Regions from separate parts of the Rhizobium sp. S96 genome, predicted to be linked through region 3. Evidence: riboswitches for the same ligand, from Rfam matches in the RefSeq annotation. Region 3 holds a riboswitch; each other region holds the start of a gene.
What was found. Region 3 has a riboswitch for thiamine pyrophosphate ahead of thiM (hydroxyethylthiazole kinase). Riboswitches for the same ligand answer to the same signal wherever they lie in the genome.
Positions count from the first base shown of each region.

Region 1 (10,548 bases), on a different contig from region 3:
ATACAGACCACGGTATTGGGCAGCTTATGATCGTCATCGGGTCCACCTCCCGCGACATCGGTGTAGTCGCGCCAGAGTGAGGCCTGATCAAACCCGATATCGCCGATCACCTTAGCTTTCCGGTCAGTGTTGATGTGGCCGTCTCAACAGCAATCAACTTGTGCCATTTCAGGCTAACCGACCGCTGCCAGAACGACGTCAGCTTGAGCGGCCTTGCGATCGATATCAAGAGGCCCAGGGAAGGTTCATCTCGAGATTGGCAAGCACCCTACGGGCTCTGCTCTTCTCGATCACTCTGGTCAGGCAACGCAGCAGCGTCGACTTGCCCGACCCGGGCAGGGACCGCAAACACGAGGCCGGGTTACCCTGCTAAAAGCTCGGGTACTGTCCGTCGCCCCAGGCGACTTGCCGACCGGTCGCAAGGTCCAGCGCACAGCCGATCTGGTGCTCTATAAGAAACGTAATGTCGTCGAACGTTACTTCTGTACACTCAAGCACTTTCGGCGCGTGGCAACACGTTTCGACAAGGTCGCCAGGCACTTCCTTGCCGAAGTTATGCTCGCCTCAGCCCCCATATGGCTCAGAAATTGGGAGCTCGCCGCCTAACCCTCTAGTTCCTCGCGGAGCATCTCAAGCTCAAGCCATTCCTCTTCCATTTTCGTCAGGCCGTCGCGGAATTTCTCCATTTCCGCGGCCAGCCGGTTGAAGGTGGCAGGATCCTTCGTGAAGAGATTGGGGTCGGCCATCTTCTCTTCGCGCTTGGCAATCTCGGCCTCGGCCTTGGCCATTTCCTTGGGCAGGTTCTCGAGAGCGAACTTTTGCTTGAAGGACAGCTTGCCCTTGGCCTTTGCCGGTTCGGCGACGGCGGTGTCCTGCGCTTTCGCTTTTTCCGCCCGCTCAGCCTTCTTGCGTTCGTCTGCGGCACCCTTGCGCTGTACGAGCATGTCGGAATAGCCGCCGGCATATTCGATCCAGCGACCGTCCGGTGCATCGGGAACGGCTGGTGCGATCGTCGATGTCACGGTGCGGTCGAGGAAATCGCGGTCGTGGCTGACGAGGATGACGGTGCCCGGAAAGCCAGCCACCACTTCCTGAAGCAGATCCAGCGTTTCGATGTCGAGATCGTTGGTCGGCTCGTCGAGGATGAGTAGGTTCGACGGGCGCGCCAGCATGCGTGCCAGCATCAGCCGGGCGCGCTCGCCACCTGAGAGGTTCTTGATCGGCGTACGGGCCTGCTCCGGCTGGAACAGAAATTCCTTCATGTAGCCGGTCACATGCCGCTGTTCGCCATTGACCAGCAGGTTTTCGCCGCGACCGTCGGTGAGATAATGCGCAAGCGTATCATCCAGGTTCAGGTCTTCGCGCTTCTGGTCGAGCGTTGCGATTTCGAGATTGGTGCCGAGCTTGATCGTGCCGGTGTCGGGAGCAAGCTGCCCCGTCAGCATCTTCAAGAGCGTCGTCTTGCCGGCACCGTTCGGGCCGACGAGGCCGATACAGTCACCACGGTGAACGCGGATGGAGAACGGCGTGACGATCGGACGGTCACCATAGGTCTTGGTGATCTTGTCGGCCTCGATGACGAGCTTGCCGGATTCCTGTGCGTCGGAAATGGTTGCCTGCACGGATCCCTGCGGGCCCTTGTGTCCGCGATATTGCGAGCGCATTGTCTGCAGCTCGCCGAGGCGGCGCATGTTGCGCTTGCGCCGCGCTGTCACGCCGTAGCGCAGCCAGTGCTCCTCGCGCTCGATCGCCTTGCCGAGCTTGTGTTGCTCCAGCTCTTCCGCCTCGAGGACCTGATCGCGCCAGGCTTCGAAATGCGCAAACCCCCGGTCGAGCCGGCGCGAGGTGCCGCGATCGAGCCAGACAGTGGCAGTCGAGACCTTTTCGAGAAAGCGGCGATCGTGGGAGATCAGAACGAGGGCGCTGCGACTCTTCTGCAATTCGCCTTCCAGCCATTCGATCGTCGGGAGGTCGAGGTGGTTGGTCGGCTCGTCGAGCAGCAGGATATCCGGCTCGGGAGCGAGAACGCGGGCGAGTGCCGCGCGGCGGGCTTCGCCGCCAGAAAGGTTCTTCGGATCCTCCTCGCCGGTCAGGCCGAGATGCGACAGCAGGTAGGTCACGCGGTACGGATCATCCCCAGGCCCGAGACCGGCTTCGGCATAGGCCTGAACCGTCTTGTAGTCAGCAAAATCGGGAGCCTGTTCGAGATAGCGAACCGTTGATGCCGGGTGCCGGAACACCTCGCCGGACTGGGCCTCGACAAGGCCGGCGGCAATTTTCAGCAATGTCGACTTGCCCGATCCGTTGCGGCCGACCAAACAGATCTTGTCGCCGGGCTCCACTTGCAGGGCGGCGCCCGCCAGAAGCGGCGCGCCGCCGAAGCTCAGGAAGATGTCATCGAGTTTAAGGATGGGGGGCGCCAAAAATCAGACTCCGGAAAGATCGTAGGGACGGGCGAGGATGATCGCGCGGCCGCTTTCAAGCGAAAAGCGCACAGGGCCTTCCGCGACATTGGAAATGGTGCGCGACGAGCCGAACGGCAAATGGAAATTCATCAGCGGATAGCGCGCGTTTTCGATGTTGAGGCCCGCGAGTTCGCTGAAGCCTGGAACGGAAAAGAGGCATCCCTTCGGCAAATCCAGATCGATAGCGCCGGGAATGAGCGGCACGGCTTCTTCGGTGCCAGACGTCAGCAGCACGTCGAAGCCCGCTTCCGCCAGGCTGACCGCATAGAGAAGATGCTGGAGCTCGTGATCGGATCGCTCGCCGGCCAATGCACCGGCAAGAACAAGTCGCCGGGCGCCAAGCCTGATGGCTTCCGATACGGCGATCTCGCCGTCGGTCGATGCCTTTGCCGCCGGATAGGGCTGCTTAGGCACGCCAGGGAATGAGTCATCGAGATCTGTCGGCGTCGAATCGAAATCGCCAACCCAAAGCTCGGGTACGACGCCAAGTGCGAGCGCATGGCGCATGCCGCCATCAGCCGCAATGAAGCGCGTTCCCGCGACCTCCTTTTGCAGGCGATCGGTCAGTCGCAACTCGCCGCCCAGCAGAATGGTGAAGGTGGATTGGTTCATGGCATTGCCCATAGCGCAAAGCGGGGGGCAAGGGAAAGGCGCTTGTTAGCCGTCCTCGGCCACATCCTTCATACGTGCCTGAAAAACCGCTTCGAAGCCGGATATGTACCTGTCGAAAAGCGTTCCGAACATTTCGACATCATCATTACTCCAGTCCGCCACGATCTCGGAAATGATCGCGAGTTTCTGCGCCTTGACCTCAGACATCAGGCGCTGGCCAAGCGGCGTCATGACGACGACGATCCGCCTCGCATCAGCCTGGGAGGCCTTGCGGAGCAGGATGTTGCGGCCGACCATCTCAGAGACCACGCGGCTTGCACGCGACGGATCGATGCGCATCGCTTCCGCGATCGCGCCGACCGTGACTTCTCCATCAGGCTCGGCGCGCCGGACGGCCTCCAGAACGTCGAGATGCGACAGTTCGAGGCCGGGAACAATGCTCTGGATCGCCAGTCGACCGATCAGACGTCGCCCGGTCATCAGTCGCATGCGCGACATGCTTTGGCCGATGTAGGAGACACCTTCCCGGACCGTGTCGTCGTCTTCAAGTTTGGCTGCGGTTTCGCTCATGTCGAAATCATATCAGAACCAAATGGGGATGAGAATATGCGCCTGTCATCAATGTGACATTGACAAATATATGCTGATAGCACATAAAATCGCTCACCTTCCAATTGGAATGATTTCTTCATGGATATGCAAGCTGCCGTCGTGCCGCTCGTGACGGATCATCGTCGCAGGCTGGTGCTCTTTCTTTTCCTTATGACGGCCATGTTCATGGCCACGCTGGACAACCAGATCGTCGCCACCGCGCTGCCCACGATCGTTGGTGAGTTCGGACATCTCGAGCGGTTCAGCTGGGTAGGCTCCGCGTATCTGCTGGCGGTGAGCGCCGTGATGCCGCTCTACGGCAAGCTCGGCGATCTCTTCGGCCGCAAGTACGTGATGATGGCCGCCATCCTGATCTTCACGGTTGGCTCCGCCGTCTGCGGACTGGCCGTCTCCATGAATACGCTGATTGCCGCGCGCGTTCTCCAGGGATTGGGCGGCGGTGGCATCATGGTGTCGATCTTTGCGGTGAACGCCGATCTGTTCGAGCCGCGAGAGCGCGCTCGCTACCAGAGCTATTCCAGCCTCGTGCTGATGGCATCAGGCGCGATCGGCCCGGTACTTGGCGGCGCGATGAGCGACCTGTTCGGCTGGCGTTCGATATTTCTCGTCAACGTGCCGATCGGTGTTGTCGTATTCGCCGGGCTTATCTTCATGTTGCCCTATCGCAAGCCGCATCGCCGCCCCAAGATCGATTATGCCGGTGCTCTCCTGCTTGCCCTGACGACCACGAGTGTCGTGCTTGCAGCCGATAGCAGCGAACTCTTTGGTTCCCTCGTCTCGGTGCCTGCCCTTTCGATCATTGCTGTCGGCGTCCTGTGTGCGGTGCTGTGGGTTCTCGTCGAGCGCCGCGCGGCCGAGCCGATCATTCCGCTGCAGCTGTTTCGCAATTCGACCTTCGGGCTGATGCTTGTCATGTCGATCATGAGCGGCGCGATCGGTATAGGCATGGTCAACTATTTTGCTCTTTTCCTGCAAACGACCACAGGTCTTTCCCCGTCGAGCGCCGGCGGCCTGTTCGTATTGCTTACGGGTGGCATCGTCTGCGGTTCGTTGTCTGCCGGACGGATCATCGCTGCAACGGGACGCTACAAGCCTTTTGCGGTCGCAAGTCTCGCCTGTAGCGCACTCGCATTTGCGATGCTGACGCAGGTGCATGCGGGAACGTCGGTGTTCGTGATCGGTGCGATCATGGCATTCCATGGATTGGGCGTTGGTCTCGCGCAGCAGGTACCGGTGATCGGCGTTCAAAATGCGGCTCCCGCCCGCGATGTCGGCGCCGCAACTGGCTCCGTGACACTCTCGCGCATGGGTGGCGCATCGATCGCGATTTCCATCTACGGGGCAATCGTCGCCTCGCAGCTTGGCAGGCATGGCACTTCTATTTCCGGTATTGCCGATATCGAGCAGTTGACACCGAAGATGATGGCGGCTCTGCCGGAGGCCGCGCGCGAGGCGGTTGCAGACGCTTATGCCGGCGCGTTTACGCCGCTGTTCATGACATCCTGCGTGATTGCACTGATCGGTCTTGCCGCAGCGTTGATGCTGGAGCCTGTTCAATTGCCGCGCGCTGGTGAAGTCAAGCAGCCGAAACCCGCTGCCGAAGCGGCAGAATAATCAGCTTGAGGCGGGTCACGCCGCCTCTTGTCATAAACCCATTACGACGGTACATCTCTTCTCGCTCTAACGGGGTGCCCCTGTGTCTGTCCGACGCACGGCTGAGAGGCGCGTAAAGCGCTAACCCGCGGAACCTGATCCGGCTAACACCGGCGGAGGGATTAGACGCGTGACACCAGGCACCGCCCATTCCCCTTCATGTGCGTACACCAAGAGGAGAGGTGCCATGTTCAATTTTATGACCAAGACTCGCATGCTTCTTGTCGCCTTGCCAGCATTTCTTGCCGTATCGGCGGCAGATGCGAGCGCGGCCGGCAAGACGCTGACCATCTACACCTATGAGAGCTTCACCTCAGAATGGGGACCCGGCCCCAAGGTGAAGGAAGCCTTTGAAAAGACCTGCGATTGCACGGTCAATTTCGTGAGCGTCGCGGACGGTGTTGCCCTTCTTTCGCGCCTCAAGCTCGAGGGTGCAGGCACCAAGGCCGACGTCGTGCTCGGTCTGGACACCAATCTTGTCGGTGAGGCCAAGGCGACGGGGCTGTTTGATGCGAGCGGTGTCGATACCAGCGCGCTCAAGGTTCCCGGCGACTACAAGGACGACGTCTTTGTACCTTACGACTATGGTCATTTCGCCGTGATCTACGACACGCAGACGATCAAGAACCCGCCGCAGAGCATGAAGGATCTGGTCGAAGGCGATCCGTCGCAGAAAATCGTGATCGAAGATCCGCGCACGTCGACGCCGGGCCTCGGTCTGCTGCTATGGGTAAAGTCGATCTATGGCGACAAGGCCCCGGAAGCCTGGGAAAAGTTGAAGAACCGCGTTCTCACGGTGACGCCTGGCTGGTCTGAAGCCTATAGCCTCTTCACCAAGGGTGAGGCACCCATGGTCCTGTCCTATACGACTTCGCCGGCGTACCATATGGTGGCGGAGAACACTGATCGCTATCAGGCTGCTGCTTTCTCCGAGGGGCACTACATTCAGATTGAGGTTGCCGGCCTGATGAAGAACGCGCCGGAGAAGGACCTTGCCCATGATTTTCTGAAGTTCATGGTAACGCCCGGCTTTCAGGATACGATCCCGACCAACAACTGGATGATGCCAGTGTCCGCGACGTCTCAGCCGCTACCGGATGCCTTCGGCAAGCTGGTCAACCCGTCGAAGACCTTCCTCATGAGCTCGGACGAAGTGGCGAAGAACCGCAAGGCCTGGATCGACGAGTGGCTGGCCGCCATGAGCATGAACTGATGCTGCAAACCACGGCTGAGAAGCGGTGGGCGATGACCGGCGGGGTGTTGAGCCTCGCCGCTATCGTTTTCTTCGTCAGTCTGGCGACATTGGCCCTGCTGGCGGCGAGCGGCCCATTGGCAATATCCGAGGTGCTGTTCGATCCCTATGTTCTGAGAGTTGTTCGCTTCACATTGGTGCAGGCGGTTCTGTCGACCGCTCTGTCGATCGTCTTCGCCATTCCGCTAGCGCAAGCGTTGGCGCGTCAGCCGCGCTTTCCCGGCCGGATCTGGGTCATTCGCCTTCTCGCGGTGCCGATGGGCTTGCCTGTCCTGATCGGTGCGCTGGGTCTGATCGGCATCTGGGGTCGGCAGGGTGTCTTGAACTTGATCCTCACCGAGATTGGCCTTGCGGAGCCGATTAGCATCTACGGCTTGTCCGGCATCCTGCTCGCCCACGTATTCTTCAATCTGCCGCTGGCCGCCCGGCTCATGCTGGCTGCGCTCGAGCGCGTGCCAGGAGAGTATTGGCTGATGGCGAGCAGCCTCGGCATGCGGCGGGGTTCGATTTTCCGGTTTGTCGAATGGCCGGTCCTGCGCTCGGTCATTCCAGGCGTCGCCGGTCTCATTTTCATGCTGTGTGCCACCAGTTTCACCCTGGTACTGACGCTCGGCGGCGGACCGGCCGCAACGACCATAGAAGTCGCGATCTATCAGTCTCTCCGGTTCGATTTCGATCCGCCGAAGGCGGTTGCGCTTTCATTGTTGCAGATCGCATTGACCGTTGTCGTGCTTGGGGCATTGTCGCTCCTTCCTGCAACCGGCGACGAGGGACTGACGACCGGCAAGACGATCAAACGCCCGGACGGGGTATCGCCTGGCGCACGACTGGCCGATGGTGGTTCGGTTCTCCTCGCTACGCTATTCCTGGGGCTGCCGCTTGTGTCGGTGATCGTGGCCGGTTTGCGTGCCGATCTGGTGAAGCTTCTGGCTGAGCCGATCTTTTGGCGCTCGGTTGCAACGAGCGCGGCGATGTCGGTTTCCGCCGCCCTGGTATCGCTGACTCTTGCTTGCGCCCTCGTGCGCGCACGCCACACGATCGCCTCGGCAGGCATGCAGGAACGTGTTTTTCGCTCTTTTTTTGCAGCGATGGGTGGCGCTTCATCGCTGGTTCTTCTTGTTCCGCCGATCGTTCTTGCTACCGGTTGGTTCATGGCTCTGCGTGCTTTCGGCGATGCCACCACCTGTGCCCCTGTTCTCGTAGTCGCGATCAACGCTCTGATGGCCTTGCCGTTCGTCATGCGGGTTCTTGAGCCCTCCTATGCCATTCATCAGAGGCGGACGCAGAGGTTGAGCGCGAGCCTTGGCATTTCCGGCTTTTCCCGCCTTCGCCTCGTCGATTGGCCCGCGCTGCGTAAGCCTATCCTCACGGCCTTGTCGTTCGCGATGGCGCTGTCGCTTGGTGATCTGGGCGCCGTCGCCCTGTTTGGCTCGGATAGTTTCGTGACGTTGCCGTGGCTGGTCTATAGCAGGATGGGTAGTTATCGAACGAATGATGCGGATGGATTGGCGCTGATCCTCGGCATTATATGCCTGCTGCTGACGATCGCCGGCACGATGAAGCAACCGCCGCGACGGGAGGTCGCCTTGCATGGGTGACGGGGTTGAAATGCAGAATGTCTCGCTGACGCTTGGCGGGCATGATTTCCTTTTCGATTGCAAACTTCCAGCCGCGGCCGTGATCGCGGTGACTGGCGCCTCGGGGGCTGGAAAATCGACCTTTCTCAATTTATTGGCCGGCTTCGACGTGCCGGCGCAGGGAGGCATCTTCATCGCGGGGATGAATGTCACCCGAGAGCATCCGGCGAAGCGGCCTGTTTCATTGGTCTTTCAGGACAACAATCTTTTTGCTCATCTCGATGTCTTCACCAATGTTGGGCTGGGCGTTGATCCCGGGATGAAACTCTCTCAGTCCGATCGGCTGTCGATCACGGCAGCGCTTGCGAAAGTCGGACTTGCCGGTTTTGAGGGGCGCATGCCGGCAACGCTATCGGGTGGAGAGCGCCAGCGCGTGGCCTTCGCCCGCGCGCTTGTGCGAAAGCGACCTGTGCTCCTGCTTGACGAACCGTTTGCAGCGCTCGATCCCGGCTTGCGCAACGAGATGGCTGCACTGCTTCTCGACATGCACAAGGAAACGGCGAATACGGTGATCATCGTCTCGCATGATCCCGACGAGGTTCGTCGCATTGCAGACTATGCAGTCTTCATCGATCGTGGCCGCATCGCAGTGGCGGCCCCGATTGGCTCGTTTCTGAGCCATGAGGGGCATCCAGGTTTGCGTCAATTTCTCGACAACTGACGAATCTGGACTGTGCAACGGCACTTTCGCCATAATTTCAAGCGACCCAAGCAACTCCTTAACCACGTTACGCTTGCTAAAATACAACGGCGCTACATTTAAGCAGAGTCTCGCTATGCAACCGATGCGGAAATCAGTTACAGCAAAGACTTACGTCCTCGATTGTGCACTGCAGAAGCGGGGACGGACGCCTGTTGACCCTTGATGAAGACGGCCGGTTCGCTAGGAGCCGACCGACAAGAACGATGACTTGGAGAGCCCGCCTGCACAGCATGACGACGTGGAAATGGCCCGCGACCTCCAGTGATGTGTTCTTTGCAACGTGCCGTTGGGCACGAAGGCTGTCGCTTGTCTCTTTTGCAAGCGTCGCGCTGTACGGCTGCCAGTCCGCTTTGGAACAATCCTATCAACCGAGCGTCGGCCCGTCCTCAAATCCGCAGATCGTCGACGAGGTGCAGAAGAACGATCCGCGCGCTGCCATGGGCGCTCGCGAACATCCCCGTATCGTCGCAAGCTATGGCGGCGAATACAAGGATGCGAAGACCGAGCGTCTGGTTGCGCGCATCGCCGGCGCGCTGACTGCGGTGTCCGAAAATCCCAGCCAATCCTACCGCATCACGATCTTGAATTCCCCGGCTATCAACGCCTTCGCCCTGCCTGGCGGCTATCTCTATGTGACCCGTGGCCTGCTGGCGCTCGCCAACGATGCCTCGGAAGTGGCGGCGGTTCTGTCGCACGAGATGGGCCACGTCACCGCCAATCACGGCATTGAGCGACAGAAGCGGGAAGAAGCTGAGGTCATCGCCAGCCGTGTTGTCGCTGAAGTTCTGTCGAGCGATATTGCCGGCAAACAGGCGCTGGCACGCGGCAAGCTGCGTCTTGCGGCCTTCTCACGGCAGCAGGAACTACAGGCTGATGTCATCGGTGTGCGGATGCTCGGCGAGGCTGGCTATGACCCTTACGCGGCCGCGCGCTTCCTTGACGCTATGGCGGGATATAGCCGCTTCATGTCTGTCGATCCGGATGCCGACCAGAGCCTCGACTTCCTGTCGAGCCATCCGAACTCTGCCCAGCGTATCGAGCTCGCGCGTGACCATGCCCGCGCTTTCGGCCAGGAAGGCAAGGTTGGAGACACTGGCCGCGACTACTATCTCGATGGTATTGATGGGCTTCTCTATGGCGATAGCCCCGAGGAAGGCTATGTCCGCGGCCAGACCTTCCTGCATGGCGGTCTTGGCATTCGCTTTGACGTGCCGCCCGACTTCAAGATCGACAACAAGGTCGAGGCGGTCATGGCAACCGGACCCAACGATGTTGCGATCCGTTTCGATGGCGTTGCTGACAACGAGAACCAGTCGCTGACCAACTATATTTCGAGTGGTTGGGTGACCGGCCTTGATCCTTCGACGATCCAGCAGATCACGGTCAACGGCATGGAAGCCGCTACCGCCCGGGCTAGCGCAGATCGCTGGGACTTCGACGTTACGGTCATTCGCAACAAATCGCAGATATTCCGCTTCCTGACTGCAGTGCCAAAGGGCAGTCCGAGCCTGCAGCAGACGGCCGATGTGCTGAGAGCAAGTTTCCGGCGCATGACGCCTGAAGAAGCGGCGTCCCTGAAGCCGTTGCGGATTCGCGTCGTCACCGTCCGCCCGG
Region 1 covers NZ_JAUDRY010000010.1:198,865-209,412, forward strand. Annotated here, with positions in the region: partial or broken gene QTL94_RS13155 (IS5/IS1182 family transposase) at 451-606, shown strand; gene QTL94_RS13160 (ABC-F family ATP-binding cassette domain-containing protein) at 603-2,423, opposite strand; gene QTL94_RS13165 (thiamine diphosphokinase) at 2,427-3,077, opposite strand; gene QTL94_RS13170 (MarR family winged helix-turn-helix transcriptional regulator) at 3,123-3,647, opposite strand; gene QTL94_RS13175 (MDR family MFS transporter) at 3,768-5,303, shown strand; TPP riboswitch at 5,364-5,481, shown strand; gene thiB (thiamine ABC transporter substrate binding subunit) at 5,557-6,555, shown strand; gene thiP (thiamine/thiamine pyrophosphate ABC transporter permease ThiP) at 6,555-8,192, shown strand; gene QTL94_RS13190 (thiamine ABC transporter ATP-binding protein) at 8,185-8,892, shown strand; gene QTL94_RS13195 (M48 family metalloprotease) at 9,138-10,548, shown strand, end outside.
Region 1: linked by a shared signal. The riboswitch ahead of thiB (thiamine ABC transporter substrate binding subunit) and the one ahead of thiM (hydroxyethylthiazole kinase) in region 3 are both predicted to bind thiamine pyrophosphate.

Region 2 (10,548 bases), on a different contig from region 3:
CGTAAAGCCATCGGGTTGAGCGGGCCGGCGGCACTGCCGATCGGCGCGCACCAGGGCATCAGCACCCTGCAGCCGGCTTCCAGCAGCCGCTCGGCGATGACGAGGTCGTCAGTCGTATAAGGGAAGACCTGAAAGCCTTCGCTGACGAGAATGCGGGCCGCCTCGACGAGGCCGAAGACATCGGGCTGCAGCGTGTCGTGGTTGCCGATCACTTCGAGCTTGACCCAGTCGGTGGCGAACAGCTCGCGCGCCATCTTCGCCGTCAGCACCGCCTCGGAAACGCCGTGGCAGCCGGCGGTGTTGGGCAGTACCTTGACGCCGAGCGAGCGGATCGTCTCGAAGAAGGCGCCGCCATTACGACCTCCTGCCGTCTCGCGGCGCAGCGAGACGGTGACGATCTCGGTGCGGGAGCGGCTGACGGCATCGGCCATGATCGACGGTGACGGGTAGCGCGCGGTGCCGAGCAGCAGGCGCGAGCGCAGTTGCGTTCCATAGAGTTCAAGCATCGGTCAGCCTCCCTGCATCGGCGACAGGATCTCGATCCGGTCGTCATTGTTCAGCGTATGGGCCGGCCGGTCCTCGCGGTGGACGAGTTCGCCGTTGACGGCGGTCGCCAGCCAGTCGCCTTCGTAATCCATCAGCGCCAGCAGTTCTTCCAGCGTGGCGGCGGCGATTTCCTTGGGTTCGCCGTTGACGATCAGTTTCATGATGCGTGTCCTCCTGCAGTATCGGTGTTGAAGACAAGGTCGGCCGCCCGCGTCGCGATGGCGGGCGCGAGCAGAAAGCCGTGGCGGTAAAGGCCGTTCAGCGAGATCAGTTTTCCGCGTCGCTCGACGCGGGGGAAATTATCGGAAAAGGCGGGGCGGATGCCGGCGCCGGTTTCCACCACGGTCGCGTCGGCGAAGGCCGGATGCAGCGCGTAGGCGGCGTTCAGCAGTTCCATCAGCGAACGGGCAGTGATCGGCCCGGAAAACTCCGTCTCGATCATCGTCGCGCCGACCATGAACAGGCCTTCGCCGCGCGGCACGATATAGACGGGGATGCGCGGGTGCAGCAGCCGGACCGGGCGGTCGAGAGTGACCTCGTCGGTCCTGAGATACAGCATTTCGCCACGGACGCCGCGCAGCGAGGCGGTCTCACCGATGCGCGTCGCGCCGGTGCAGTCGAAGATATGGTTGAAGTCCTGCTCGTCGGGGAGCGTTTCGACGAAAGCGGCGCCGCACGCGATCAGCTTTTCGCGCAAGGCAGTCATCGCCCGGCGCGGATCGAGATGCGCTTCGCGGGGGAAGAACAGCGCTTGCCGGAAGCGACCGGCCAGGGAGGGTTCGAGCGCGGCGATCCGCTCTTCGTCGAGCCATTCGTATCCCGTCGTGCGGCCGGCGAAGCGCTTCAGCTCCGCCTGGTCGCGGGCGGGCGCCAAGACCAGCGTGCCGTTCCGTTTGACCTCGCCGGGCAGCATCGCTTCCCAGCGGTCGGGCGCATCCTTCCCCTCGCGCAGCACGGCTTCGTCGGCGCTCTCGCGCTCGCACCAGGGCGCCAGCATGCCGCCGGCGAGCGAGGAGGCGGCCGCCGAAAAGCCGGGGTTGGGATCAAAGACCGTGACCTCGGCGCCGCGCGCGGCGAGCGCATGGGCCACCGTGAGGCCGGCGACGCCGGCCCCTTTGACAAGGACGCGCATATCAGCCGGCCACCTGGCCCTCGGCATCGACGGCCATATAGAGATCGCCGCCGTCGCGGTACTTGGCCGCCATGGCGTCCAGCCCCTCTTTCTGCGCTTCGGCGCGGATATCGTGGGAGATCCGCATCGAGCAGAATTTCGGGCCACACATCGAGCAGAAATGCGCGACCTTGTGTGCTTCCTTCGGCAGCGTCTCGTCGTGGAAGCTCCGGGCGGTCTCGGGGTCCAGCGAGAGGTTGAACTGGTCCTCCCAGCGGAACTCGAAGCGGGCGCGTGACAGCGCATCGTCGCGCAACTGGGCGGCCGGGTGTCCCTTGGCGAGATCGGCGGCGTGGGCGGCGATCTTGTAGGTGATGACGCCGGTCTTCACGTCGTTTCGATCCGGCAGGCCGAGATGCTCCTTCGGCGTGACGTAGCAGAGCATCGCCGTGCCGAACCAGCCGATCATCGCCGCACCGATGCCTGAGGTGATGTGGTCGTAGCCCGGCGCGATATCCGTTGTCAGCGGCCCGAGCGTATAGAACGGCGCCTCGCCGCAGACGGCGAGCTGTTTGTCCATGTTTTCTTTGATCTTGTGCATCGGCACATGGCCGGGGCCCTCGATCATCACCTGGCAATCCTTGCGCCACGCGATTTTCGTCAGTTCGCCCAGCGTTTCCAGCTCGGCGAATTGTGCGGCGTCGTTGGCATCGGCGATCGAGCCGGGGCGCAGGCCATCACCGAGTGAGAACGAGACGTCATAGGCGCGGCAGATATCGCAGATCTCCTCGAAATGCTCATAGAGGAAGCTCTCGCGATGGTGATGAAGACACCACTTGGCCATGATCGAGCCGCCGCGCGAGACGATGCCGGTGACGCGGTTGACGGTCAGCGGGATGTAGTGGAGCCGCACGCCGGCATGGATGGTGAAATAGTCGACGCCCTGTTCGGCCTGCTCGATCAGCGTGTCGCGATAGACCTCCCAGGTCAGGTTCTCGGCAATGCCCTCGACCTTTTCCAGCGCCTGGTAGAGCGGCACGGTGCCGATCGGCAGCGGCGAGTTGCGGATGATCCATTCGCGGATGTTGTGGATGTTGCGGCCGGTGGAGAGGTCCATGACCGTATCGGCGCCCCAGCGCGCGGCCCAGACCATCTTCTCGACCTCTTCGGCCATCGAGGAGGTGACGGCGGAGTTGCCGATATTGGCGTTGATCTTCACCAGGAAGTTTCGGCCTATGATCATCGGCTCGGCTTCGGGGTGGTTGATGTTGACGGGAATGATGGCGCGGCCGGCGGCCACTTCCTGGCGGACGAATTCAGGCGTGACGTGATCGGGGATATGGGCGCCGAAGCTCTCGCCGTCGCGGACCATGGCTTCGGCTTTGATCTTGCGGCCGAGATTTTCGCGGATGGCGATGAATTCCATCTCCGGCGTGACGATGCCGGCGCGGGCATAGGCCAGCTGGGTCACGGCCTTGCCGTCTGTGGCGCGCAGCGGCCGGCGCTTGGCGGGGAATTCCGGCGTCAGGCGCTCGCCGCTGGCAAAGCCGTTGTCTTCGGGGCGCACCTGCCGGCCGTCATAGGCCTCGACATCGCCGCGGGCGAGAACCCAGTCGCGCCGCAGCGCAGGCAGACCGCGCTCGATGCTGATGTCGGCGCCTTCGACGGTGTAGATGCCGGAGGAATCGTAGACCGTGACCGGCGGCTCGCCGGAGGTGGGATGAACACTGATCTCGCGCATGGGAACGCGGATATCGGGGTGGATGTCGCCCGGAATATAGATCTTGCGGGAGGCCGGCAGCGGGCCTGTGGTGACTGTGGGGGTGATGGTCTTTGCGGCGATATTCATGGTTTGAGGCTCCAAGTTTTCGATTGGAGACCCAGTCCTCAGCCGGAATGATGAAAAGACGCCGGCACGGAATCCACGCGGGAATCCCTGCCTTTCGAGCGCTTGCACCGTCCCTACGCCAGTATGAACTGGATCAGGTTCAACGGGTCACTGCGCCACGAAAGGCCTAGGCCATATCGTCCAGCAGTATCTCAGCCCCTTGCCGGGACCCCCCTGGTGAATGCGAAAAGGGTAGAGGGCAAACCGTGAAGCTGTCAAGCGACAGTCGCGGCTGTGCGGAGGGCCAAGGTCCAAGCCATTGTCGCGTCTGAATAAAAGCTGGTGAGAAATTGTTCGGCGTATTTCAGACACGCCGGTGAGCCGCTAAATGTTTACGAAGTGTAAACAGCGTAGCGGGTTTGAGATGAGAAGCTTTGCAGGAAACATGACGGCGGGTCATCTGGAGCGGATGCTTGCCCCTTACATCGCCGAACGCCGTGCCGAAGCCGCTGCCCGTGAGGCTGGTCGCGAGCATGGCGAGGCAGACAGTGTCACCGCCAAGAGCGACAGCGCCAACAGCTGGCAAGCGTCAAGCGATCTGGCGCGCTGACAAATCAATCACAAGCGTAGAGACCCGCCGCGCAGCAGATTTGTTGCGCGGCTTTTTTCGTTGAGTCGGATTGTGAGGCGGCTGAGTGATTTTCACCAGAGCAAACATAGCCAACGACCGCCAGCGTGTCGCTGTCGGTCAAGTCAGTTTCAGTGATCATCTAGGAAAACTGGAGCGGGCGAAGGGATTTGAACCCTCGACCCCAACCTTGGCAAGGTTGTGCTCTACCCCTGAGCTACACCCGCTCAATCCGCACCGGTCCGGGGTAGTTGTGAGGACCGTGGGCGCCACCTTGCGGCGACGGGCGCTATATCGCCCAAACGATTTTCAAATGCAACAGGGAAATGACGGAAAATCGAAGAAAAATTTGCGGGGCGGTTTTGCGGGCGGCCGGAATGCCGCAAATGCAGGGCAAAGCGGCGAATGCGAACATTGCAAAATAAGGACGGGAAACGTAATCAGGGTGCGTTTCCGCCCCTCCTGCGTGTTGATGGATTCTTAGATGACTGACAAGACACCGAAAACTGCCGACGACCTGTTCGCCTTTCTCGACGGGTTGAACATCAAGCACAGCACGAAAACGCATGCGCCGGTCTTCACCGTTGCCGAATCGGTGTCCCTGCGCGACGAGATTCCGGGCGGCCATACCAAGAACCTGTTCGTCAAAGACAAGAAGGATCAGTTTTTCCTTCTGACGGTCGAAGAAAATGCTTCGGTCGACCTGAAGACGGTTCACACGCTGATTGGCGCCGCCAGTAAGGTGTCGTTCGGTAAGCCGGAAAAGCTGATGGAGTATCTCGGCGTGATTCCGGGTGCCGTGACCGCTTTCGGTGCTATCAATGATTCGGACGCGAGCGTGACCTTTGTTCTCGACGCCGACCTGATGAAGGAGGAAATCATCAACTGCCATCCGTTGTCGAATGATGCGACGACGTCGATCGCGAGCGCGGATCTTGTTCGTTTCATGGAAGCGACCGGGCACAAGCCGCTTGTCTTGAAAGTGACGTCCTGACATACGATTTTAGCGCTAGAAAAGCCGGCTGACCGGCGCGGCGGGAGATACCAATGAGCGGCAACGACAATCCTTACAGCAATTCATTTGGCCAGATGTCGGCAACGGCAAGCTATGGCGCGGCACCTGAACAGGCGGCAGGGAGCTATATCAAGGATACAACAACTGCGACTTTCGCGAAGGACGTTCTCGAAGAGTCTCGCAACCAGCCGGTTCTGGTCGATTTCTGGGCTCCCTGGTGCGGGCCATGTAAGCAGTTGACGCCGGTGATCGAAAAGGTGGTCAACGAGAGCCAGGGCCGCGTCAAGCTGGTCAAGATGAACATCGACGATCATCCGTCGATCGCGGGCCAGCTCGGCATTCAGTCGATCCCTGCCGTGATTGCGTTCGTCGGCGGGCGTCCGGCCGACGGCTTCATGGGTGCCGTGCCGGAAAGTCAGATTCGTGAGTTCATCGACCGCGTTGCCGGCCCCGCGGGTGCCGATCAGGCGGCCGAAATCGAAGCGGTGCTGAAGGAAGCTGACGAATTGCTGGCTTCGGGCGACGTCAATGGCGCTGCGCAGCTCTACGGCGCTATCATGCAGGCCGATCCCGAGAACGCCAAGGCGCTTGCCGGCATGGCGGAGTGCATGATCGCGGCGAACCAGCACGAGCGGGCGCGCGAGGCACTCACGGATCTGCCGGAAGACATGGCGAAAGACGCGTCCATCCTAGCTGTTCTCAAGAAGCTTGAGCAGATCGAGGAGGCGCGCAAGCTTGGTGATCCGGTGGCGCTCGAGCACGAACTGGCGCGCAACCCTGAGGATCATGAAGCCCGCGTGAAGCTTGCGAAGATCCGCAATGTCGAAGGCAAGCGCGACGAGGCCGCCGACCACCTGCTCTACGTCATGCGCAAGGACCGCACGTTCGACGATGATGGCGCCCGCCGCCAGCTGTTGCAGTTCTTCGATGTCTGGGGCTTCAAGGATCCCGCGACGGTAGCCGCGCGACGCAAGCTTTCGGCGATGCTCTTCTCCTAAGTTTCGGCAAAGGGACTTGCGTTTTCGGAGGCGTACCCCACATTCCCGTTAGTGCGGGCGCAAGGTGTTGCGCCCTGCCAGAGGCGCGGGACTGGACTCTATGCAAGTGGGGAATGCACGATATCTCAAACCAGGTGATCTGCCGGACTCGATCGCTGTTTTTCCCTTGAGCGGTGCGCTTCTCCTGCCGACCGGCCAGTTGCCCCTCAACATCTTCGAGCCACGTTATCTCGCGATGTTCGATGCGGCGATTGCCGGAAATCGGCTGATCGGAATGGTGCAACCGGCACTCGGTGAGGCCGACGAGAAGCCCGGTGAGGGCCATCTTGCCTCTGTTGGGTGCCTGGGACGGATCACCTCCTTCGCCGAAACCGGTGACGGGCGCTACATCGTATCGTTGACGGGCGTCTGCCGGTTCCGGCTTCTGGAGCAGAAGGATACGCACCAGCCATATCGTACCTTCCGTATTGCTCCGTTCATCGCGGATCTCTCGGCACGCGACGAGGAAGATGCCGTCGACCGTGGCGCGTTGCTGGCTGCCTTCAAGGCCTATCTCGATGCCAACAAGCTTGAGGCCGATTGGGAGAGTGTCGAACGCGCCAGCAATCTCACGCTGGTCAACTCCCTGGCGATGATGTCACCTTTCGGGCCAGCGGAGAAGCAGGCGCTGCTGGAAGCACCTGACCTTAAAACACGCGCGGAAACGCTGATCGCGATCACCGAGATCGTGCTTGCACGTGTTTTCGGAGACTCGGATACCGTTCTGCAGTAGAGTGTTGGCATGGACGAAAAACTTAGTCGCGTGGACCCCAAGCTTCTCGAATTGCTGGTTTGCCCCCTAACGAAAGGCCGGCTTTCCTATGACCGCGAGCACAACGAGCTCGTCTCGGAGAAGGCGCGCCTGTCCTACCCGATCCGCGACGGCATACCGATCATGCTGGTCTCAGAAGCGCGGCGGCTTGACGACTAGATCGCTTGGCCGGTGAGGAGGCGAGGGTTCTCGTTGGCCGCGGTGCCCGCCGCCTGACCGATGAAGAAGGACTTCAGGCCGGGCAGCCGATCGACGATCCCGAGACCGAAATCCCGTGCGATTCGGATCGGCGCCAGATCGTTGGAAAACAGCCTGTTCAGCACATCGGTCGTAACGCCCATTCGGAACGTATCGAAACGGCGCCAGGACTGATAGCGCTCGAGAATGTTTATCGAGCCGATATCCAGGCCGAGCCGGTCGGCGTCGACGATGGTCTCCGCAAGTGCTGCAACGTCCTTAAAGCCGAGGTTCAATCCCTGGCCAGAAATCGGGTGGATGCCATGCGCAGCGTCGCCGGCGAGGGCAATGCGCGGGGCGACGAATGCGCGCGCAAGTGTCAGTCCCAACGGGAAGGCGCGTTTCTCGCCGATAACCCTCAGCGCGCCGAGTTTGTGGCCGAAGCGACGCTCCAGTTCTTCCTCGAAAACAAGCTCGTCGGATCTGGCCAACCTGTCGGCTTCGTGCGTGGCCTCCGTCCAGACCAGCGAGGAACGATTTCCCTTGAGAGGAAGGACGGCGAAGGGCCCTGCGGGCAAGAAGTGCTCCTCGGCGCAGCCGTTGTGGGGACGTTCGTGCTCGACGGTCGCAACGATCCCGGATTGACCGTAATCCCAGCTGACGGTCTTGATTCCCGCCAGTTCTCGAAGATGGGAGCGGACGCCGTCGCAGGCGACCACGAGGCGGGCCGCGATGACGCTGCCGTCGGATAGCATCACCTCGGCGTGCGTGTCCTCGGTCTTCAGAGCGGTTGCGGCAACGTTGTGCCGAATTTCGATGCCAAGGCGTTCGCAGCAGCCGCGCAGCGCCCGGACCAGCTCAACATTGGGAACCATGTGCGCGAAGGGCTGGCCCTCCGCTACTTCGCCATCGAATGTGAGGAAGACGGGGCGGACCGGATCGGATGTTTTCGAATCAGTGACGACCATGCGGTTTATCGGCTGCGCCGATGGTGCGATCTCGTCCCAGATGCCGAAAACCTCGAGCATCTTCGTTGCCGCCGCGATGATGGCGGATGCCCGCATATCTTTCTGCCAGACGGCTTCGGGCGCCGCCTCCACGACGATGACATCGAGGTGGGGGGCTGCCTGTTTGACCGCGACGGCAGCCGATAGGCCAACATAGCCCGCGCCAACAACCAGCATGTCCCGCATAGCGTTTCGTTCCATTCCTTGTGAATATCGTATTGATCTATATAGATCATCGCCGCTGCACTTCCTACCGTCCGGAGCCGTACAAAATGACGCGCGACATCGAAAAACCGACCGCCATGGAAACCCTGATCGCCACGCTCGATCTCGAGCCGATCGAGGTCGATATCTTCCGCGGCACAAGTCCTCAGGTCGGTTGGCAGAGGGTGTTTGGAGGGCAGGTGATCGCGCAGGCCCTGATGGCCGCGCAGCGCACCGTGGATCGCGAGCGCCGCGTGCATTCGCTGCACGCTTATTTCATGCGACCGGGCGACCCGTCGGTGCCGATCATCTATCAGGCTGAACGGATCCGCGACGGTGCGAGTTTCAATACGCGTCGCGTCGTCGCAATCCAGCACGGAAAAGCGATCTTCGCCCTTTCGGCCTCGTTCCAGATCGAGGAGCCGGGCTTCGATCACCAGATCGGCATGCCGGACGTGCCGTCGCCGGAGGAACTGATGGACGAGCGGCAAATCAGCTCGCAGTTCCTTGCGGGCGCCCCGCCCGCCATCCGCAACTACTGGGAGCGCGAGCGTCCGATCGAGATCCGACCCGTTTCCCTCACGCACTACGTCTCGGACAAGAAGCTCGATCCCTTCCAGCATGTCTGGGTCCGTGCGACCGGTTCGGTTCCCGACGATCTGCATTATCAGACCGCGATCCTGGCTTACCTCTCCGACATGACGCTGCTGGATACGTCCCTCTATCCGCATGGGACGTCGATCTTCAACCAGTCGATCCAGGTTGCCAGCCTGGATCACTCGATGTGGTTCCACCGCCAGGCAAAGATGGACGACTGGATGCTCTATACGCAGGACAGCCCTTCTGCATCGGGCGCGCGAGGGTTGACCCGAGGTAGTCTGTTTACGCGAAACGGTATCCTGATTGCGTCCGTGGCACAGGAAGGCCTGATTCGTAAAAGAGCAGATGAATAAATAATATGCAGTCTTGTGCATTTGCGCTTTTTTTGAGCGATTATTAGGCAATCATTTGCCTGTTTATTGGTTTTGCCAAATATAGCTTTTATTTTTCAATAACTTATTTTCCATTTTGAATCTGGCACGCCCCTTGAATGTATATCCCCGGTCGCTGCTCGTTAACGTCAGCGGCAAGGAGAGTCGGCTCCGCGCCGAGGATAACGAAGGATGGGAAACCAGATGAAAATTGTGATGGCCATTATCAAGCCGTTCAAGCTCGATGAGGTGCGTGAAGCCCTCACCGCGATCGGCATTCAGGGCCTGACCGTGACCGAAGTAAAGGGATACGGGCGCCAGAAGGGACATACCGAAATCTATCGCGGCACCGAATACGCGGTCAGCTTCCTGCCGAAGCTGAAGATCGAGATCGCGGTCGCATCAGAACTCGTCGACAAGGCTGTCGAGGCTATCGCGTCATCCGCGAAGACCGGCCAGATCGGCGACGGCAAGATCTTCGTTTACTCGATCGACCATGCCGTGCGCATCCGTACCGGCGAAACCGACTCAGAAGCGCTGTAAGAACGGTAGAGCAAGGAGCTTTTCTCTATGTCAATTTCAAAGTTTTCTCCCACTCTGGCGCGCCTTGCCACTGCGTCCGCAGCGCTTCTGGCGCCGGTCGTTGCCTTCGCGCAGGATGCCGCCACCGCGGCTGCTCCGGCTGCCGCCGCTGCGCCCGTTCCTGACAAGGGCGACACCGCCTTCATGTTCATCTCGACCCTGCTAGTTTTGTTCATGATTTTGCCCGGCCTAGCGCTGTTTTACGGCGGCCTCGTGCGCGCCAAGAACATGCTGTCCGTGCTGATGCAGTGCACGATGGTCGCCAGCGTCCTGATGTTGATCTGGGTCATCTACGGCTACTCGTTCGCTTTCGGCGGTTCCGACAGCCCTTACTGGGGCGGTACGGCAAAGCTGTTTCTCTCTGGCGTAACCAAGGACTCGACGGCTGCGACCTTCTCGCAGGGCGTTGTCATTCCTGAGTTCATCTTCGCGATGTTCCAGATGACCTTCGCAGCGATCACGCCCGCCCTGATCGTCGGCGCCTTTGCTGAGCGCATCAAGTTCTCGGCTGTCGTACTGTTCTGCGCACTGTGGGCAACCTTCGTCTACTTCCCGATCGCTCATATGGTCTGGGACGCAAACGGCCTGCTCTTCAAGATGGGCGCGCTGGACTTCGCAGGCGGTACCGTCGTTCACATCAACGCCGGCGTTGCCGGTCTGATCGGCGCGA
Region 2 covers NZ_JAUDRY010000010.1:241,367-251,914, forward strand. Annotated here, with positions in the region: gene QTL94_RS13330 (thiazole synthase) at 1-506, opposite strand, end outside; gene thiS (sulfur carrier protein ThiS) at 510-707, opposite strand; gene thiO (glycine oxidase ThiO) at 704-1,678, opposite strand; gene thiC (phosphomethylpyrimidine synthase ThiC) at 1,680-3,506, opposite strand; TPP riboswitch at 3,599-3,731, opposite strand; gene QTL94_RS13350 (hypothetical protein) at 3,910-4,095, shown strand; tRNA gene QTL94_RS13355 (tRNA-Gly) at 4,266-4,340, opposite strand; gene QTL94_RS13360 (prolyl-tRNA synthetase associated domain-containing protein) at 4,598-5,107, shown strand; gene trxA (thioredoxin) at 5,161-6,126, shown strand; gene QTL94_RS13370 (LON peptidase substrate-binding domain-containing protein) at 6,227-6,898, shown strand; gene QTL94_RS13375 (Trm112 family protein) at 6,908-7,096, shown strand; gene QTL94_RS13380 (ubiquinone biosynthesis hydroxylase) at 7,093-8,322, opposite strand; gene tesB (acyl-CoA thioesterase II) at 8,394-9,278, shown strand; gene QTL94_RS13390 (P-II family nitrogen regulator) at 9,489-9,839, shown strand; gene QTL94_RS13395 (ammonium transporter) at 9,867-10,548, shown strand, end outside.
Region 2: linked by a shared signal. The riboswitch ahead of thiC (phosphomethylpyrimidine synthase ThiC) and the one ahead of thiM (hydroxyethylthiazole kinase) in region 3 are both predicted to bind thiamine pyrophosphate.

Region 3 (10,548 bases):
GTCATCCAATGTCTCGCGCAGCCGCTTCAGCGCCGCGGACAGACCTGGTTGGCCAAGAAGCAGCCGCTCGGCCGCACGGCTGACGTTGCGCTCCTGCATCAACACGGAGAAAGCCAGCAGCAGATTCAGGTCTATTTTTCGAAGGGTCGCATCATTCATCATTTCTAGCAATACCTGACATGGTTACTATCAATTTGCAATAGGTTTGGGAGATGTACATTTTCTCGTTCCTCTGGCGTCAGCACCTCCCGCGCGCCAGCACAGAAGGAACGATCACCGATGACTATTTCCCAATCCAAAGGCGGAGCCGGGCTAGCGTTGCTGCTGCTCTGCGCCGCCAATTTTCTTGATGCGATGGATGTCTCAACGATCGGCGTGGCACTCCCGGCCATTCAGGCCGAGCTCGGCATGAAGGCGACCTCGCTACAGTGGGCGGTTAGCGCCTATGTGCTCGGTTATGGCGGCTTCCTGCTGCTTGGCGGCCGTGTTGCCGATGTTTTCGGCCACCGTCGTGTCTTTCTCTGGTCGCTCGGCGTCTTCGCTGCGGCCAGCATCGCCGGCGCCTTCGTCGATAGCGGTCCGACCTTGATTGCCGCGCGCCTGATCAAGGGTATTGCCGCGGCCTTCACCGCCCCGGCGGCTCTGGCACTCCTGCTCTCCGTGTTCGGCGAAGGAAGCGCCCGCGCGAAAGCGCTCGGCGTCTTTGCCTCGACCGGCGCCACCGGTTTCGTTCTCGGCATGGTTCTGGGTGGTGCCGCCACAATCTTCAGCTGGCGGGCGACGCTCATAATGGGTGCTCCGGTTGCGCTTATCGCGCTTGCCCTTGCACCGTTCGTGCTGCCTGCCGATCAGCGTCGGACAGGCCCGCGCCCGTCGTTCGACTGGGCCGGCGCGCTGACGATCACCCCCGGCCTGCTGCTCTTCGTATTCGGCATCACCAATGCGGCCGCTTCCGGTTGGGCCGCGTTTCCCACCTGGGGGTCATTGCTCGCCGCATTGATCCTGATCGGCCTCTTTCTTCTGGTCGAGTCGCGCCATGCCGAGCCAATGGTACCGCTTGGCATCTTCCGCCGCGCCAAGCTTAGCCATGCCAACGCAATTGCCGCCCTCTTCCAGGGCGTCTATGTCGGCTTCCAGTTCATTGCGACGCTCTACTACCAGAACGTCATTGGCTGGTCAGCCTTTGCGACTGGGTTCTGCTTCGCCTTCGGCGGCGTCTGCGTGATGTTCCTCGCGCCGCGCTTTGCGACGATCGCACAGAACCGTGGCACCACCGGACTGATGACGCTTGGTGTCGCCTTGCAGGCCTTCAGTTACATCTTCTGGATCCTGAGCGTCGGCCAGATCAACCCCATCTGGCTGGTCGCATTGTCCCAGATCCCGCTTGGCGTCGGTTATGCGATGACATACCCGTCCGTTCAGGTCGCAGCCCTGTCGGATGTTGACGAAGACAAGTCGGGCCTAGCGTCCGGGCTACTCTTCGCCTCCTTCCAGATCGGCGGCGGCATCGTGCTCGCGGCAGCGTCCGCAATTTTCGGCGCGGCTTCCAACTGGGGCTGGGACCCGTATTTTGCAGGGATCACCTTCATCGCCACCCTGGCGGCGGTGGTGACCTTGGCAGCCGCATTGGGCCCTCGGACGTCCTCGTTGCGTGACGACGTCTACCAGGCGGCCGAATAGTCCTTGGGCAGCCAAGAGATCGGTACAAGATGCCGCGGAAGCCTGCGGCATCCATTTTTGTGGTGACAGGCACCGCCTTCTCTGCGAAAACATCCGCGATGAGAGACAGGGGCGCACGCCGGAAGGCGGGCTGAGAAGTACCCTTTGAACCTGAACCAGATAATGCTGGCGGAGGGAGTCGCTCGGGACTTTCCCGCCCTTTGCGTGTCGTCCCTCGCGTCTCGCCCCCGCTTGAAAGGGGCAATATGCAAGACCAGACATCACCGGGCAGGCAGCTTGAAGCCTTGCGCGCACAGCCGCCGCTCGTGCACTGCATCACCAATTTCGTCGCCATGAACATAGCCGCCAACGTGCTGCTGGCAACGGGCGCTTCGCCGGCCATGGTTCACGCCGAGGAGGAAGCCGGCGAGTTCGCCGGCATCGCCGGTGCGCTGACGATCAATATCGGAACGCTGTCTGCCGGATGGATGCGAGGCATGTGTGCTGCCGCCGCTGCCGCAAGCGACAATCGCAAACCTTGGGTGCTCGATCCGGTCGCCCACTATGCCACGGCTTTCCGGCGGCAGGCGGTGGCGTCGCTGCTTGAACTTCACCCCACAATCATCCGCGGCAATGCTTCCGAGATCATCGCGCTCGCCGGCGGTGCGAGCCGGGGCCAGGGTGTCGACAGCCGCGATCCCGTCGAGCAGGCCGAAGCGTCCGCGCGGCTTCTGGCAGAGACGGATGGAACTGTCGTTGCCGTTACTGGCGCCACGGATTTCGTCACTGACGGCACCAGGGCGGTTCGCATCGATGGTGGCTCGCCATGGATGCCTCAAGTGACGGCATTGGGTTGCTCCCTGACCTGCCTGGTCGGCGCGTTTGCTGCCATCAGCCCCGATGCGCCCTTCGAAGCAACGATCGCGGCGCTTGCGGTGTTTGCTGTCGCCGGCGAGGCGGCAGCAACCGAGGCACAAGGTCCGGGCTCGTTCTCAGTGCGCTTCCTCGACAGCCTCGCGCGCATCGACGGTGCGTTCCTCGACAGACACGCAAGGATCCGCCAAGCATGAAACAGTTCGACCTCTCGCTATACCTTGTCCTCGATCCCGATCTCTGTGCCGGTATCGGCATGGTCGAGACGGCCCGTGCGGCGGTTGCAGGCGGTGCGACGATCGTGCAGTTGCGCGACAAGCATGCCGACACGGCGCGGATGATCGAGACCGGGCTGGCATTGAAAGCCGTGCTGTCAGGCACGGGCGCAGCACTCATCGTCAACGACGATGTGGACGCGGCGATCGCCATTGGAGCCGATGGGCTCCACATTGGCCAGGACGACCTCGGCGCGCTGGCTGCGCGCGAGCGCATCGGCCCTGATATGATCCTTGGCCTTTCGGTCGAGACCGAAGCGCTGGCGGCTGCTGTGGATCCTGACATCGTCGATTACGCCGGGATCGGACCGGTGTTTGCGACCGCCACCAAACCCGACCACAAGCAGCCGATCGGCTTTGACGGCCTCGCGCGGCTCGTCGATGTCTGCGCGGTCCCTTCAGTAGCGATCGGCGGCCTGAAGGCCACGCATGTCCGCGATGTCTTCGCTGCCGGCGCCGGCGGGCTGGCCGTCGTCTCCGCGATTTGCGGTACGGGCGATCCGGAAGCCGCCGCCCGCGATATTGCCGATATCATTCGAAAGGCACGGAGATGATCCGCAACGTCTTATCCATCGCCGGCTCCGACCCTTCCGGCGGCGCAGGCATACAAGCCGATCTCAAGGCCTTCGCGGCCCGCGGCGTCTATGGCATGGCGGCACTCACCGCGCTCACCGCGCAAAACACGCAGGGCGTTTCCGGTGTGCACCTCGTGCCCGCCGGCTTTGTTGGCGACCAGATCCAGGCGGTTTTCGCAGATGTGAGGGTCGATGCCGTCAAGATCGGCATGATCGCCAATGCCGAGATTGCCGATGCCGTCGCCGAGGTGCTGCAATCCCACCGCGACATCCCAATCGTTCTCGACCCGGTGATGGTCGCAAAGGGCGGCGCCAATCTTCTCGATCCCGAGGCTGTGGATGTGCTGACGCGGCGGCTGCTGCCGCTCGCCACGCTGCTGACGCCCAACCTTCCAGAGGCTGCAGCATTGCTTCATCTGCACCCAGCGGAAAGTCGCGCGGAGATGGCCGACCACGCACAAAGGCTGCGCGCATTCGGGCCTCACGCCGTGCTCGTCAAGGGCGGCCACCTTGCCGGCCCCGATAGTCCGGATGTCCTGGCGACCGCCGATGGGGTGAGCTGGTTCGAAGCCGCCCGTGTACCAACGGCGAACACCCATGGCACCGGCTGCACGCTCTCGAGTGCGCTGGCCGCGGAACTCGCGAAGGGCAAGGCCCTGCCCGAAGCGATCGGCACAGCCAAGGCCTATCTGGCCGCAGCCGTCGCTGAGGCCGATACGCTCGACGTCGGAACGGGACATGGGCCCGTCCAGCATTTTCATGAACTTTGGAAGCTCACAGAAGGACACTCGAAATGACACTAGCGCTCAGCGAACAGACGGTCATCGTCACCGGTGGCGCCCGCGGTCTCGGTGCGGCCATCGCCACAGCCTTTGCCCGTGAAGGAGCGAAGGTCGCTATCAACTATCGCAATAGCCGCAACGAAGCCGAAGCGCTGGCTGAAAGCCTCGGTGACAGGGCCAAGGCGTTTCAGGCCGATATTCGCGATGCCGAAGCGGTCAGACGCATGGTGTCTGACGTCACGAACAGCCTGGGCGCGCCGACCACACTTGTGCACAACGCCCTCACCGATTTCAGCTTCAACGGCGATCAACGGCCGAAGCTTGATCAGCTCGCATGGGAGGCGATGACGGCGCAACTCGACACGGCCGTGAAGGGAGCATTGAACCTGATCCAGTCGGCACGACCGGCCATGGCCGCGGCCGGCTTCGGGCGCATCGTGACGATCGGCACCAACCTCTTCCAGAACCCGGTCGTTCCCTATCACGACTACACGGCGGCCAAGGGCGCCCTCCTGTCGCTGACGCGCACTGCGGCGGCCGAACTCGGGCCACTCGGCATCACCGTCAACATGGTGTCTGGCGGCCTGTTGCGGACGACCCAGGCAAGCAGTGCGACCCCTGACGCAGTGTTTGACCTGATCGCCGCCAGCACACCGCTTCGCCGGGTGACGACGCCGGAGGAAGCGGCCGACGCGGTTCTCTTCTTCGCAAGCCCCTGGGCACGTGCGGTCACCGGGCAAAACCTCATCGTCGACGGTGGCCTCGTCTTCGGCTAGCCACCGTCACGCCCGTTCGCGTCAGGACTTGACCGCTCCCGCGGTCAAGCCGGCGATGATATGCTTCTGCGCCAGAAAGAAGACGACGATGGTCGGCACGATGGTCAAGGTGATGAAGGCAAGCACCAGCTGCCAGGCTGTTCCGAACTCACCGCGATAGACCATGATGCCGAGCGGCCAGGGATACATCTTCTCCGAATTCAGCATGATCAGCGGCAGGATGTAGCTATTCCAGCTGCCGACGAAGGAAATGATGCTAACGGTTGCGATGATCGGGCGCGAGAGCGGCAGGCAGATGTGCCAGAAGAACCGCATGTAGCCGCAGCCATCGACAATGGCGGCCTGGAACAATTCTTCCGGAACGTTGCGAAAATAGTTTCTGAAGAGAAGGATGCTCATGCCGAGCCCGAAGGCGACCTGCGGCAGCACTACGCCCCAATAGGTGTTGAGCAATCCGAGATCACGGATACGAATGAACAACGGCAGGATCGCGGTCGCAGCCGGAAACATCAGCCCGATCAGAAAATAGTTCAGCAGGAAATCCGCGCCGAAGAAACGCACATGCGCGAAGCTGAAGGCTGCCATCGCCGACACCGAGACGGTGAGAAACACCGTCAACGCGGCGATGATCAGCGAGTTGACCATCTGCCGCCAGTATCGGTCGCCAAACAGAATGTCGGTATAGTTCTCCGCATGCCACTCGACCGGCAGGCCGAAGGGATTGGTGCGTAGGTCACCCAGATCCTTGAAACCGCCAAGTGCCGTGGTCATCAGCGGGATCAGCACGATCGCGGAGATGATGACCAGCGAGGTGTAGAGGTAGACTTTGGTACCGGCGCTAAGCCGCTCGGATGTGACGACGTCAGTCATGGCGCATGAATATCCGTTTGTAGCCGAAGGCAAGGGTGACGCAGATCAGGAAGAGAACCACGCCGACGGCGCTTCCAAGCCCGACCTGCATGCGGGCGACACCGAAATTGAACAGGAACGTCACCATCGTCTGCGTCGCATTGAACGGCCCACCGCCCGTCAGCGGCATGATGAGGTCGAACAGTTGCAGCGAACCTACGACGGCAAAGAACACCGACAGGCGCACCGTCGAACCAAGCAGCGGCAGGGTGATATAGCGGAAACGCTGCCATCCGCTGGCGCCGTCGATCTCCGCGGCCTCGAGAACGCTCTTGTCCAGCGATTGCAGGCCGGCGATGAAGAGCATCATGTGGAAGCCGAAATACTTCCAGACGATCACGCCGAGCACGGCGTACATCGCCAGGTCCTTGTCGGCCAGCACATAGGGCGTCTCGACGCCGAGCAGATGCGCGATTGACGCGAAGAGGCCGTAATCGCCGTCATAGACGAAACGCCAAATGAGGCCGGCTGCGACATCCGCAAGCACATAGGGCAAGAAGAAGATCAGGCGGAAAAGCACGACACCGGCGATGCGATGTGCCAGCATCATCGCCAGCCATATTGCCAGCGGGATCTGGATCGCGATCGAGATGACCATGATCATCGCGTTGTTCTTCAGCGCGGTGACGAAGGCACCGTTTTTGAACAGAAGTTCGAAGTTGCGCAGGCCGACATACTGCGTCGGGAGCCCGTAGCCGTCCCATTTATAAAGGCTGTACCAGGCCGCCTCGCCCATTGGCAGGATGACGAAGATCGAAAACAGGAGCAACGCCGGCGGCAGAAACAACAGCAGCACCGGCAGGCGGCCGGACACGGCGGGGTGCTTGCGCCGGGCGGATGCCGTGGCTGGAACGCGCAGGGGCCGAATGGCGGTGGCGGCGCTGACATTGGCCATGGGTGACCTCATCTTCCGAATAGAAAATAGCGGCGCGAGAAATCTCCCGCGCCGCGATGGTCCTGATCAGAACTGATCCTGCTCGAAAGCGTCCTGGATCTGCTGGGCACCGTCCTCCGAACTCATTTGTCCGGAGACGATCGCAACCGACACGTCGTTGACGACGCGTCCGACGGAAGGTCCGAGATCCTGGTCGAAGAAGTTCTGGTGCCAGGTCGAATGCGCCAGCTGTTCGGCGGATTCATGCAGCAACGGATCGGTCACGCCGTCTTCGGCTCCTACCGCGACCGGAATGATCATGCCGGCCTTGGCCATGGTCCGCTCGTTCTCGGCATTGGTGAGATAGGCCAGGAAGTCGAGCGTTTCCGGCGGCGCCTTCTTGGTGACCGCCCAGCCGTTCAGGCCACCGAGCGTATCGGTCACAGCCCCTGCTCCACCAGTGACCGCCGGGAAGGCGAACCGGCCGATATTGTCACCAGCCAGACCCTTCTTGTCGCCGGAATTGGTGCGCTGGTTTGCCTCGGTGTTCTGGAAGCCAAGGATCATCGCTGCCTTGCCGTCACCGAAGACACCAAGCGTCTGCGGCCATGTGGCGCCGAGATAGCCTGGCTGGAAGGGCTCTAGCTTGCCCAACTCGGCGAGTTGCTCGCCGGCCTTGATGACTGCCGGATCTTTGAAGCCCTCGCCCTGACCATTCTTGGCCGCATCGAAGACCTTCTGGCCGCCGTCGCGCATCACGAGGTAGCTCCAGTAGAAATGGATCGGCCATTTCTCGCCGCCACCGCCAGCGATCGGCACGATGCCGGCATCCTTGATCTTCTTCACGGCCGCCAGGAAGTCATCCCAGGTCTTGATCGTCGTGGCATCGACGCCAGCCTTCGCGAACAACGCCTTGTTGTAGAAGAATGATACCGTGCCGACGCTATATGGTACCGCGCCGATCTTTCCGTCGTAGCTCAAGCCCTTGACGGAAGCGGGATTGTAGCTCTTCAGCCAGGCGCCATCCTTGGCGTTCATGGCCTCCGTCAGGTCCATCAAGGCGCCGGTCGCAAGCTGCTGTTTCAACACGCCGCCGCCCCAGCTGTAGAACAGGTCAGGCGCGTCGCTGGACTGCAGCAATGTCGGAAGCTTGGCCTTGAACGCCTCATTTTCCAGGAACTGCATCTCGACCTTCACGCCGGGATGCTCGGCCTCGTATTTGCCGACGATCTTCTGCCAGACGGCGAGGTAGTTCGGATCGATTTCGAGATGCATCCACTTGATCGTGGTATCAGCCGCGGCACTGCCGGCGGCAATCAGAAGCGCCAGTCCGGTGGCAGCGGAGCGGGCAATGAAACGGCTGCGAAGCAGGGCTTTCGCCCTCAGATTGTCAAACATGGGTTCTCCTCCTGAAGGGGAAAATCGTCCTCTACAATTTTTTCCCTTATGCGGATTAAATGATCGGGAGGTTTGCCAGAATGTCAACTCCCCTCCTTGAAATTGGTAGATTTGCCTTGACAAGGCCATGAATCCTGAAGCTATTTAATTCGCATACCGACGAAAATATCGCCTGTTTCGACAGAAGCAAGAAGAGCCTGGCCAGACCAAATGAAGACCGCAGATCCGGAATTGATGCGCGCGATCAATCGCTTGAACGTGCTGGATACGGTCCGCCGGCATGGGCCGATCTCCCGCGTCGAGATCAGCGAGCGCACGCAGCTGTCGACGACAACGGTTTCGGCCATCACCGCCTCGCTGCTCGACGACGGTCTCATCCTGCCGCGCCATGAAGGCGATATCCGCAACGAGGCAGCGCGCGGTCGGCCCCGGGTCATGCTGGAGCTCAACCCTGACGCCGCCCGCGTCGTCGGCGCAAAGATCGCGGCCAACAGGCTGGTTTTCGTCGTCACGGATTTTCGCGGCGACGTGCTGTCAAAGCTGACCCTGCCGATCCGCATCGACCGCCAGCCGATCGGCGTGATTGCCGATCTCGTCGAAGACGGCGTGCGGCGCTGCGTCGTCGATGCCGGCCTGTCGCTGGAGGACGTCGACACCGTCTGTCTCGGCCTGCCGGGTGTGATCGAGCACCGCACCGGGCATGTTCGCAGCAGCCCGATCTTCCGCGACACCAACGTCGATTTCGCCGCCGAGATGACGGCCCGGCTGAATACGCCGACGATCGTGGAAAGCGATGCCCATGCCATTACGCTGGCGCACCACTGGTTCGGCAAGGCCCGCGACCTCGAGGACATGGTGCTGATTTCACTGGAACAGACGCTGGGTCTTGGTGTGCTCCATGGCAACCAGCTGTTTCGCGGTGCCGGTGGCCTCAGCCACAATCTCGGCGACCTCGTGCTCGGCATGGGACCGCGCGGCATCGTGCGCCTGTCGAGCCAGGCGGGGGAAAGCGAAATACTGGGAGAGCAGCCGGTGGGCGGCCGCTTCGCTGAAGCCATCCGGCTCGGGCGCGGCATGACGCACGCCCAGGCGCTCATCAAGGCCGAAGACAATACGCTGATCAGCGCCGCCATCCGGGCTGGCGAGGCCGTCGGTGTTGCTGTCGCCAATATCGTCACGATCTTCGCGCCGCCGCGCGTCATTCTCGTCGGCTCCAGCCTTGCGCTTGGCGAGCCCTTCCTCAACAGCCTGCGCAATGCCTACGCCCTCGCCATCCCCCCGTCCCTGCAAGGGGTCGCGGAACTCGTCTTTGACGATTCGACGGATGACTTCTGGGCGCAAGGGGCGGCAGCGGTCGCGCTCTACGAACTCTACGAGTCACCCTGGAACACCACAGGACCTGCGCTCTAGCGCACAGCATCGAACAATCCATCGGGAGGAAAACAATGGAAAAAGTCGGTATCGGCATCATGGGGTGCGGCAATATTTCCGGCGCCTATCTGAAGGCGATGGCCTCTTTCCCCATCCTCGACATCCGGGGCGTGGCCGACCTCAATCATGCATTGGCCGAAGCTAAGGCCGCCGAGTTCAACGTACCGGCGCGAAGCATCGACCAGCTCTTTGCCGATCCAAAAATCGAGATCATCGTCAATCTGACGGTCCCGAAGGCGCATGTCGCGGTTGGCCTGCAGGCGCTGGCCGCCGGCAAGCACACCTATTCGGAAAAGCCGCTCGGCATCAACTTCGCCGAGGGCAAGACGCTGGCTGACGCTGCAAAGGCGAAGGGTTTGCGGATCGGTGCGGCCCCCGACACCTTCCTCGGCGGCGGCCACCAGACGGCACGTACGTTGATCGATCAGGGCGTTATCGGCCAGCCGGTGGGCGGAACGGCGACCTTCATGTGCCCTGGCCACGAACGGTGGCATCCGAACCCGGCCTTCTACTACGAGGTCGGCGGCGGCCCGATGCTGGATATGGGACCCTACTATATCACCGATCTCGTCAACCTGTTTGGCCCGGTCGCCCAGGTCGCCGGTTTCGCGGTGACTCCACGCAAGGAGCGCATCATCACCAGCGAACCCCGCAACGGCGAGCATATCCCGGTGCACGTTCCCACGCACGTCTCTGGCCTCATGGCTTTTGCCAACGGCGCGGTCGTGCAGATCGGCATGAGTTTCGATGTCGCTGGACACAAGCATGTGCCGCTGGAAGTCTATGGCACGGAGGGGACGCTGATCGTTCCCGATCCCAATCATTTTGGCGGCGAGGTCGAACTCCTGAAGAAGGGCGGCGCCTTCGAACAGCAGCCGCTGAGCGCACCTTATGCCGACGGCAATTACCGCTCGATCGGCGTTGCCGACCTCGCCCATGCCATTCGCTCCAATCGGCCCCACCGGGCAAACGGCAACCTCGCGCTGCATGTGCTCG
Region 3 covers NZ_JAUDRY010000026.1:29,559-40,106, forward strand. Annotated here, with positions in the region: gene QTL94_RS20500 (LysR family transcriptional regulator) at 1-162, opposite strand, end outside; gene QTL94_RS20505 (MFS transporter) at 280-1,680, shown strand; TPP riboswitch at 1,778-1,874, shown strand; gene thiM (hydroxyethylthiazole kinase) at 1,926-2,729, shown strand; gene thiE (thiamine phosphate synthase) at 2,726-3,361, shown strand; gene thiD (bifunctional hydroxymethylpyrimidine kinase/phosphomethylpyrimidine kinase) at 3,358-4,179, shown strand; gene QTL94_RS20525 (3-oxoacyl-ACP reductase) at 4,176-4,940, shown strand; gene QTL94_RS20530 (carbohydrate ABC transporter permease) at 4,962-5,810, opposite strand; gene QTL94_RS20535 (carbohydrate ABC transporter permease) at 5,803-6,744, opposite strand; gene QTL94_RS20540 (ABC transporter substrate-binding protein) at 6,811-8,121, opposite strand; gene QTL94_RS20545 (ROK family transcriptional regulator) at 8,332-9,531, shown strand; gene QTL94_RS20550 (Gfo/Idh/MocA family protein) at 9,567-10,548, shown strand, end outside.